DNA from 3 places in the Aminobacter sp. 01T433 genome. Region 2 is predicted to be linked to each of the others. Evidence: predicted binding sites of a transcription regulator. Region 2 holds the regulator's gene; each other region holds the start of a gene.
What was found. The regulator LexA, encoded in region 2, represses DNA repair genes until DNA is damaged. The targets are predictions, from matches to a motif close to TGTTCNNNNTGTGTTCNG.
Positions count from the first base shown of each region.

Region 1 (3,274 bases), on a different contig from region 2:
GAAAGCGGGTCGGCGAGATGCCGCTCGACCGAAAGGGGCGCCACCGGCAGGCGCGGCGAAACCGCCTCCTCCAGATGTCCAAGGCCCTGGTCGAGCCGCTCGATGAGTGTTGCGCCGAAACGCCGGACAAGCGGCGCGCGCGGTCCATCCATGATCGCGCCGACGGTGCGCAGCCCGACACTTTCGAGGCTTGTCTTCGTTTTCGGATCAAGCCGCAGCGCCGATAGCGGCAGGCGGGCGAAGAAGTTGCGCTCGCCGCCAGGCGCAATGATTTGGCCGGCGGCAAAATGCGCCGCAGCCCATGCCGCTCCCGGCGTGGAGGCAAGACCTGCACGGACATCAAAGCCCTGGTGGAAAAACCGTGCCATCAGGTCGGCGAGCAGGGCTTTTTCGCCGCCAAAGAGATGGGTACAGCCGGTGATGTCGAGGAACAGTCCGTTTTCGCCGTCGAGCGCGACAAGCGGCGTGTAGCGGTCGCACCAGTCGGCGAGGCTTTCGAGCAGCCGGCGGTCAGCCTCGGGATCGGCCTCGACGATGTCGATGTCAGGATGCATGGCACGCGCCTCGGCGATGCCCATGCCCGGCCTCAGCCTGCGCGCTTCAGCCTGCTCGTCGAGGGCGGCTATGCGCTGGGCGTTGTTCTCCCGGTGGCTGATCACCAGGGGTTGGCTCGGCCGCGGGCCTGAACGCCAGGACCGTCCCAGCCGCCGCCGCAGGATCCGTTCGGCCGCGAGATGGGGAAACCACAGCGACACGATTCTCTGGGCCGTCTCTTCTTTCTTCGAAGGTGTGTGCATTTGGGTTCCATTCCAGAATGAATTTGCCGGCAAGTGCGGCGCGGCTCTTGCCGATTTCGACAGTGACGGCGGGCGGGCCGATGGAACCGGCGAGCGGACCAGCGATCGTACGCCGAAGCGAGGCTGGCGCCGGCGAGGCGATGAGCCGGACGGGTGCTGCGGTCGGTTCCGGCTCGGCCGACTGGCGCAACAGGAGCACCGGCCGGCCGGCCTCCTGGGCGCGACGGTGGAGCCGTCGTGTCGCTGTGAGATCCAGCCCGCGCGGATTGCCGCGCAACTCGACAATGACGGTGGCAATCTCGTCGATGCCGGCGGCTTCCTCTGCGATCCACAGCGCATCCGTCGGCTTGGGCGCTTCGGCAATAAGCAGGCGATCCGGCGCAAGGCCGAAAAGCCATTCCAGGCCCGCCGCATAAGGAAGCCCGGCCTCCCTGAAGATTTCCGCGGTGCCGATCCACAGCACCAGCGCGCCCGGTTTCCGGCAGGCCTTGAGCATGAGGCTGACAAGACAAAGAGCCAGGCCCGCGGCAGCCCCCGCATTGCGCGTTTGGGTGCCATGGATTTCAGTCAGCGCCGCTTTCGGCAGCCCGCCGCCCAGGGTTTCGTCGAACCGCTCGACGCCGGTCGGCAATAAGAGGTCGCGCGCCGAGGCAACGCCGTTGCGACGGACCAGCATGCCTGAAGGCGCCGGGCTGTCGGGGGGCGACACCAGCAGCTCGGGCAGCGTGCCTTCGATTTTCGCTATTTTCTGACGCAGGGCAAAAACGACGTCCCGCGCCACGGCGCTGGTTGCCATGTCGATCTGCCTTCGATTAGTTGTTCCTGTTATGTTCTTATAGATTCCAGAGCCGCCCATGAGAGTCAAGCCGATTCATGGGGAATTTATTCCTCTCCCAGAAAGAGCTGCTCACCGCTTATTTATCGGCTCGGCGGCAAAAGCCTCGTAAGCGCTGCGGTGAACGGCTATATGCCCTCAAAAGGAAGAATAATGGCCCGTATCTACAAAACCCGCGCCTGGCACGACCAGCTTTCGCCTTCGATCGAGGAGATGGAGTTGCTGGCGCTCGAAGCCTATGCGCATCTGCCGGAGGAGTTTCGCCAGCTGACCGGCGAGGTCGTTATCCAGATGGCGGAATTCCCCACCGACGAGATCATGGACGACCTGTCGCTGGAAACGCCTTTCGACCTGCTCGGCCTGTTCGAGGGGCGCGGCATCGCCGAGCGCTGGAACCCGCAGACCGGCGAAGGCCCCAATCGCGTGACACTCTACCGCCGCGCCATTCTCGACTACTGGTCCGAGAACGAGGAGACGCTGGGCGACATCGTCACCCATGTGCTGATCCATGAGATCGGGCACCATTTCGGCCTTTCCGACGAGGACATGGAAAGGCTGGAGGAAGCCGCCGAATAGCGCGGCAGCCCCCCGAAAAGATCAAAAATCGCTGAGCTTGGTGACGCCGGCCTCGTAGTCGTGGCCTTCGACATCCTTCACCACGGCCTGGCCGCAGCGCATGGTCTTGGTTTCGGTGTCGAAGGCATAGGTCGGCGAGCCGAACAGGTGCCAGCCCTTGTTCACGGCAGCGGTGACCTTGTGGCAGAAGGTGGCGTCGTCGGGGCCGGTCAGGAAGCGGTAGAGTTTCATTTTTCGTCTCCCGTCATTTCAGCGATCATCGCCGCACGAGCCAGTACCTTCTCGGCCTGGACCAGATGCAGCCGCTCGACCATCTTGCCACCAAGCGAGATTACACCGCGCGAGGCGTTTTCGGGAAGCGCGAAGGCGTCCGCAATGGCGCGCGCTTCGGCAAGGGCTTCGACCGACGGCGAAAAGGCCGCGTTGGCGCCTTCGATCTGGGCGGGATGGATGACGGTCTTGCCGTCGAAACCCATGGCGGATGCCTCGGCGCAGTCATGCACGAAAGCGTCGAGATCGCGGAAATCGTTGGACACGCCGTCGAGCATGTCGAGGCCGCCGGCACGCGCGGCAAGCACCATCTGCATCAGCCAGGGCATGAGGTAGCGCCGGTCGGGCGTCATCAGAACGCCGGTTTCCTTGACAATGTCGTTGGTGCCGGCAACCAGGCAGGCGAGCCGCGAGGCCGGATCGCGGCCAAGTTCGGCGATGGCGCCGATATTGATCAGCGCGCGCGGCGTCTCGACCATCGCCCACAGCTTCATCTCGTCGGGCGCATCAGCGTCGTCGAGCACGTCGCCGGCTTCCAATATGTCGCGCGGGGTGGCGACCTTGGGCAACAGCACGCCATCGACATTCCATACGCTCGCAGCCGCAAGGTCGTCAGCACCCCACTCGCTCGACAGCGCATTGATGCGCACGACGAATTCACGCTTGCCTGGCCCACGCTGGGCGAGGAACTGGCCGAGCCTTTGGCGCGCCAAAACCTTCTCCTGCGGCAGCACCGCGTCTTCGAGGTCGAGGATGACGGCGTCGCAGGCAAGCGAGGAGAGCTTGGCCAACGCCT
Region 1 is NZ_JBFTPR010000019.1:6,249-9,522, reverse strand. Features, by position in the region: gene AC1DLV_RS25040 (Y-family DNA polymerase) at 1-659, opposite strand, end outside; gene AC1DLV_RS25035 (ImuA family protein) at 601-1,593, opposite strand; gene AC1DLV_RS25030 (metallopeptidase family protein) at 1,786-2,208, shown strand; gene AC1DLV_RS25025 (DUF1737 domain-containing protein) at 2,230-2,439, opposite strand; gene AC1DLV_RS25020 (HpcH/HpaI aldolase/citrate lyase family protein) at 2,436-3,274, opposite strand, start outside.
Region 1: a site for LexA is predicted at 1,615-1,632, ahead of AC1DLV_RS25035 (ImuA family protein). Genes of this name have one in related genera too.

Region 2 (3,274 bases):
GGCTTTTGCCACAGTCGAAAACATCCGCGAAAAGATTGCCCAGCGCATTCGCGACCGGATCGGCGGTGCTGAAGGTGAGATTGCAGCGGCATTGGTGGTCGGTGTGCGCGGCGGCATCCCCGAAAATGTCAACGAGGCGCTGCGGCGTACCGGCCTCTACCACATCATTTCCATCTCTGGCCTGCATATGGCAATGGTCGCGGGCACCGTCATGCTGCTGATGCGGCTCGGCTTCGCGGCCTTTCCCAGCTTCACCTCACGTTGGCCAGTCAAGAAATACGCGGCAAGTGCTGCCCTGGTCTCGACAGGTGGCTATCTGTTCATCTCGGGCGCCGAAGTCGCAGCACAACGCAGCTTCATCATGCTCGCGGTGATGCTGACCGCCGTCCTGTTCGACCGTGCCGCACTCACCATGCGCAACCTGGCGATCTCGGCGATCGTCGTCATCCTGATCTCACCGCACGAGGTGGTTGGCCCGAGCTTCCAGATGTCATTTGCGGCTACGGCCGCGCTTGTTGGTGCTTATGCCTGGTGGTCGGACAGGCGGGAGGCGCAAGCACGACCACTTGTGCAGCGGTCATTGCCATCGAAGCTATGGCGCTGGCTTGCCACGGTTGCCATCGGTCTTGTCGCGACATCGCTGATCGCCGGCATTGCCACAAGTGTCTTCGGTGCCTGGCATTTCCAGCGCGTCTCGCCGCTCAGCCTCATTGCCAACCTGGCGGTCATGCCGATCGTCTCGGTGCTGGTGATGCCGTTTGCGGTCCTAGCCGGCATCTTCATGCCGCTTGGTCTCGAAGGGCTATTTCTCGATGTAATGGGCATCGGCCTGAAGGCCATGATCGCCCTTGCAAAGTGGTTCTCCGAGCGTTCGCCCATCGATGCGGTCGGTCTGGTGTCGACCCATGCCGTTGTCTTCGTGACCGCCGCACTGGTCATCGCATCGATCGCCACAACCTGGTTGCGGGTCGCCGCCATGCCATTTGCCGCTCTCGGCGTTCTGTCGCTGGTGGAAACCGAAACGCCTGTCGTCCTCGTCTCCGAAGATGGCCGCCTGGTGGGGGTGCCGATCGGAGACCAAAAGCTCGCGGTCAATCGCGCTCGACCAAACGAGTTCACAGTCGACAATTGGAAACGGACTTTAAAAACCGAGGCGTTTGTCGGCCCCATCCGTATCAACTCCGACGGTTCGACAAATCCGAAGGACTCGGGCAACTCCAGCGATCCAAGCAGCACCGACGAGCCTACTGAATTTGTCTGCAGCGATGGCCTTTGCCTGGTTCAGCATCCATCTGCGGGCTTGATCGCGCATGCTGAACACGCGGCCGCCGCCAGGCGCGTTTGCGCAAAGACTGATCTCATCGTTTTGAAAGACGCCACGACGAAGGACATCTGCCCAGGCTCAACCGTGGCAGTGCTCACCAGCCGCGAACTCGCCCGTCTGGGCAGCGCCGAGATATTCGTGAAGCCGGAATCGGGCAAGAAAAGTCGGCAACTAGAAATCCGCCACGCTGTATCAGAGCCATATCGCCCGTGGCACACGCAGCGCGAATTCTCTCGCGAGGCGAGGGGCCTGCCGCCCTATCAGCGCGCAGTCAAACGCCCGAAATCGCCGGAGACCGCAAAGCCGGCCAAATAGCCGGACCAAACTGAGCAACATCGAACAGGCCGAGACGCGCCGAATCGGCCGTTCAGGAATAGCGGCGGATCAACCCGACAAGCTTGCCCTGGACCTTGACCCTGTCTGGCCCGAAGATGCGGGTCTCGTAGGCCGGGTTGGCAGCCTCGAGAGCAATCGAGGCGCCCTTGCGGCGGAAGCGCTTGAGGGTCGCTTCCTCGTCGTCGACTAGTGCAACAATGATCTCGCCGGGGTTGGCGGTGGTCGAACTGCGAATGACGACTGTATCGCCGTCGAAGATGCCAGCCTCGATCATCGAGTCGCCCTTGACCTCGAGCGCGTAATGCTCGCCGCCCATGATCATATCCGGCGGCACTGCTATCGAATGGGTCTTGTGCTGGATGGCGTCGATCGGCACGCCGGCAGCGATACGTCCCATCACAGGAATGGTCACGGCCGCGCCAGCATCATCGTCATTGCCGGCGGACATGGAGCGCGACGGTTCAGGCCTGCGTCCAAGGCTGCCCTCAATGACGCTCGGCGAGAATTTCCGCGCCGCGTTGAGGCCTGGTGCGATGGAATCGGGCATGCGCAGCACTTCAAGCGCACGTGCCCGATTGGGCAGGCGTCGGATGAAGCCACGTTCTTCGAGTGCCGTGATCAGGCGATGGATGCCAGATTTGGAGGCGAGGTCGAGCGCTTCCTTCATTTCGTCGAAGGATGGCGGGATGCCTGTCTCCTTCAATCGCGAGTGGATGAACAGCAAAAGCTCATGTTGTTTGCGCGTCAGCATCGCCACCCCCGAGGAATCAGAAGAAAAACAAACCCAGAACAAAACACTATCTGTTCCAGTTGTGTTCTGCAACCGTTTATATCTGATGAAGGGAGGAGGCGGTTTCGTTCAGCGCAGCATCATCACGCGGCACGCACTGCCAGATTCGGCGGCTGGTGCGAAGGGTTCACGCATGATGGCGCAATTGGCGTCGGCGAGCGTGCGCAGCATCGACGAATCCTGGACCAGATATGGCGTAACTATGAGGCCGTCAGGCGTCTCGCGTGCAATGGCGCGAACGAAATCCTGGCGCAAATCGTTTGGTGCCATCGCCGTATCGAGCACGGCGTTGCGAATGTCGGGCGCATAGGGCCGCCCGCCAAGCTTCGCCAGCAAAGGCTTCAGGAAGATATGCGCGCAGATCAGGCTGGCGACCGGATTGCCGGGCAGGCCGACGCAACGTGTCTTGACAAGGCGGCCGAACATCAGCGGCTTGCCGGGACGCATGGCGATCTTCCAGAAATCGAGATCCATGCCGAGCCCGGTCAGAACGCCGTGGACCAGGTCGTGGTCTCCGACCGAGGCCCCGCCGAGCGTGACGATGACGTCGGCCTCGGCTTCGAGCGCCTGGGCGATGAGGGCTGAGATGGCATCCTTGCGGTCGGCTGCGATACCGAGGTCAAGCACGCGCGCGCCGACTGACCGGGCGATTGCTCCGACACCATAGGAGTTGGATGCGATGATCTGGTCAGGGCCAGGGTTGCTGCCGGGTGGGAGCAGTTCGTCGCCCGTGGCGATGATGGCGACCAGTGGCGCGCGAACCACTGCCATTGCAGGGTGGTTGGCGGCGGCGATCAGCGACAGGGCCGCAGGATCGAGCACGC
Region 2 is NZ_JBFTPR010000012.1:149,841-153,114, forward strand. Features, by position in the region: gene AC1DLV_RS20785 (ComEC/Rec2 family competence protein) at 1-1,639, shown strand, start outside; gene lexA (transcriptional repressor LexA) at 1,692-2,411, opposite strand; gene AC1DLV_RS20795 (molybdopterin molybdotransferase MoeA) at 2,520-3,274, opposite strand, start outside.

Region 3 (3,274 bases), on a different contig from region 2:
CGCCGATGTGCTTGCCGGCGATCTTGACGGCCAGCGATTCCGGCTTGAGCCGATAGCCATTGCAGGCAGGGCAGGGCGTGGCCGACATGAAGCGCTCGATCTCCTCGCGCATCCAGGCGGATTCGGTCTCTTTCCAGCGGCGCTGGAGATTGGGGATGACGCCTTCGAAGGTCTTGGTTGTCTTGTAGGAGCGCAGGCCGTCGTCATAATTGAAGGTGATTTCCTTCGCGCCGGTACCGTGCAGGATCGCTTCTTGCGCTTCCACCGAAAGGTCGCGCCAGCGGTCGCCGATCTTGAAGCCATAGACCTTGCCGAGCGCTTCCAGCGTCTGGCTGTAATAGGGCGAGGTCGACTTGGCCCAGGGCGCAACAGCGCCTTCACGCAGCGAGACGTGGTCTTCCGGAACGATCAGTGCCGGGTCGATGGCACGCTGGTTGCCGAGGCCGTCGCAGGTAGGGCAGGCGCCGAACGGATTGTTGAAGGAAAACAGCCGTGGCTCGATCTCGGGGATGGTGAAACCCGACACCGGGCAGGCAAACTTCTCCGAGAAAAGAATGCGTTCGTGGGTTTCGTTAGCGGATTTGTTGACAGCGTCCACGCCGGTCTGGCTGGCGTCCAGCGGCTTGTCGGCGAACTCGGCGACAGCCAGGCCCTCGGCGAGCTTGAGCGCGGTCTCCATCGAATCGGCGAGACGGGTGGCAAGGTCGGGCCGCACGACGATACGGTCGACGACGACGTCGATGTCGTGCTTGTACTTCTTGTCGAGCGCAGGCGCTTCGCCGATCTCGTAGAAGGCGCCGTCGATCTTGACGCGCTGAAAGCCCTTCTTCTGAAGCTCGGCGAGTTCCTTTTTGTATTCGCCCTTTCGGCCACGAACGATGGGCGCCAGGATGAACAGGCGGGTGCCCTCTTCGAGCGCCAGCACGCGGTCGACCATCTGCGAAACCGTCTGGCTCTCGATCGGCAGGCCAGTGGCCGGGGAATAGGGCACGCCGACACGCGCAAACAGCAGGCGCATATAGTCGTAGATCTCGGTGACCGTGCCGACCGTCGAGCGCGGGTTCTTCGAGGTCGTCTTCTGCTCGATCGAGATCGCCGGCGACAGGCCGTCGATCTGGTCGACGTCGGGCTTCTGCATCATCTCGAGGAACTGGCGGGCATAGGCCGACAGGCTCTCGACATAACGGCGCTGGCCCTCGGCATAGATGGTGTCGAAGGCGAGCGAGGATTTGCCCGAGCCCGACAGGCCAGTCATGACGATCAGCCGGTCGCGTGGCAGGTCGAGATCGATGTTCTTGAGATTGTGTTCGCGCGCACCGCGAATGGAAATGTACTTGTGATCGGCCATTGCCGCGCCGCCGCCTCAAATCTGGAATTGCTCGGAGTGGCGGGTTTGCCCGACCATCCCCTCATGTAGGTATTTTCGCCGCCCGGTCGAGAGGCGTCGTCACCAAATGCGTTTAAGCGCCTTTGGCACGCAGGGGCAAGTGAAAAGAACAAAGGCCGAACGACCTCCTGACAACGGTATGGCAGGAGCATTGGCTGAGGCCGGACGTGGGAATCGGCCCTGCGATCACATCTTTTCCCCCTCTAACAATTGTAGTTGACGTAGCGGAATCGGAGATGCAAACTCCTGACGTCGCCTGATGCCGAGCCTCCTCTGAGGGCTCCTCACCATGCTACGGTCGGTCTGCGAGACGCCGCAGACACGCGAGTTGAGCAGCAGGCGAACAAACGGTGCAACTGACGTAGGAGCTAGGCATGACTCCACCGGACAGTCCCAAAAGGTTCCGCTAACAAGCCGGAGCCGCAGCAGGCGCAGGTGCCTGACTTTCCCTTAGTGCAAAGTTCTTGCAAACCGCGACCCGTTGATCCCCCTACAATTTGAAACCATTGGTCGGATCGTTGGCCAAGCCACGAAGCATCCGAGAGAGCAAGCCGGTAAACCACTCCCGGCAGTCAAGGGTATAACCCGACAACAGGCCCCGTGCGCTCCTGGGAGCGGCGGGGCCATTTTTTGGCCTACAGCGCCGCGCGTCCTCTTGGACGCGCAAGGACGCTGTAGCGCTTTGAATTGGTGCATGATCCTTTCCGAAAATCGATTCCGATTTTGGGGGTCATGCACTAGGAATTGTGCAGCGATTTCCTGCTGGCAATCCCTTGCGCAGCAGCCTTGCGATGCCATTCTGCGTTGCACAAGCCGTGGATGGGAGCGACGGCAAAGCCGGGGGAAGTTGTCATGACAGTTCGCCAGACAAGGCTGATCGGGTTGCTGGGCGGCATGAGCTGGGAATCCAGCGCGCTCTATTACCGGCTGCTGAACACTGCCGCGCATCGCCGCATGGGCGGGCATCACAATGCACGTTCGCTGATGTTCACACTCGACTTCGACGAGCTCAATGCGCTTGCCGCCCAGGGCGACTGGAAAAAAGTGGCGGCCGTGATTTCGGACGCGGCGCGCAGCCTGGAAAAGGCCGGTGCCGAATTCGCCATGCTGACGGCTGTCACGGCCCATACCGTTGCCGACCAGGTGGCGGAGGCGATCGGCATTCCGTTGCTGCATATCGTTGATCCGACAGGTGAAGCGATCCGCGCCAAGGGCCTCGCGCGCGTCGGGCTTTTGGGCACGCGTTATACGATGGAGCTGGGCTTTTTCACCGAGCGGATGCGGAAACAATTTGGCATCGAGGTGATCGTTCCGCCCGAGGACCAGCGCGCGGCGTTGCACCGGATCATCATAGATGAACTGACCCTTGGCGTGATCGAAGAAAAGTCGAAGCGGGCGCTTTGGCAGATCGCAAACGACTTAGGCGCCCTAGGTGCCCAGGCCGTCGTCGTCGCCTGCACCGAGCTGCCACTCTTGCTTGACATGGATGCCTATCCGATGCCGGCCTTCGACGTGGTGAAGCTGCATGCCGAGGCGGCGGTGGAGCGGGCGTTGGGGGAGAGCTGAGGCTGGCAACACTCACCAAAGTCACACACTGGATGGCGCTCGGCGCAAAACCCGAACATAATCAAGAAATGCTCGAGCCGTTGCTGAACGCACAAAGGGCGGCGTAAGGGCTCTGATTGGTAGGGGGCGCGCGATGGAAATTCGATCGTTACTGACGGAGTTGAACGACGCATTCAACGCGCATGATCTCGATCGCATTATGGCGTTTTTCGCCGACGACTGTATCCTGGAGATGCCAAGGGGAACCGCGCCATGGGGGGCGCGTTTCGAAGGCAAATCGAGCGTCCGAGAGGCCCTGGCATCGCGCTTTGAGGGCCTGCC
Region 3 is NZ_JBFTPR010000017.1:84,143-87,416, reverse strand. Features, by position in the region: gene uvrA (excinuclease ABC subunit UvrA) at 1-1,348, opposite strand, end outside; gene AC1DLV_RS24290 (aspartate/glutamate racemase family protein) at 2,240-2,953, shown strand; gene AC1DLV_RS24285 (nuclear transport factor 2 family protein) at 3,087-3,274, shown strand, end outside.
Region 3: a site for LexA is predicted at 1,493-1,510, ahead of uvrA (excinuclease ABC subunit UvrA). Genes of this name have one in related genera too.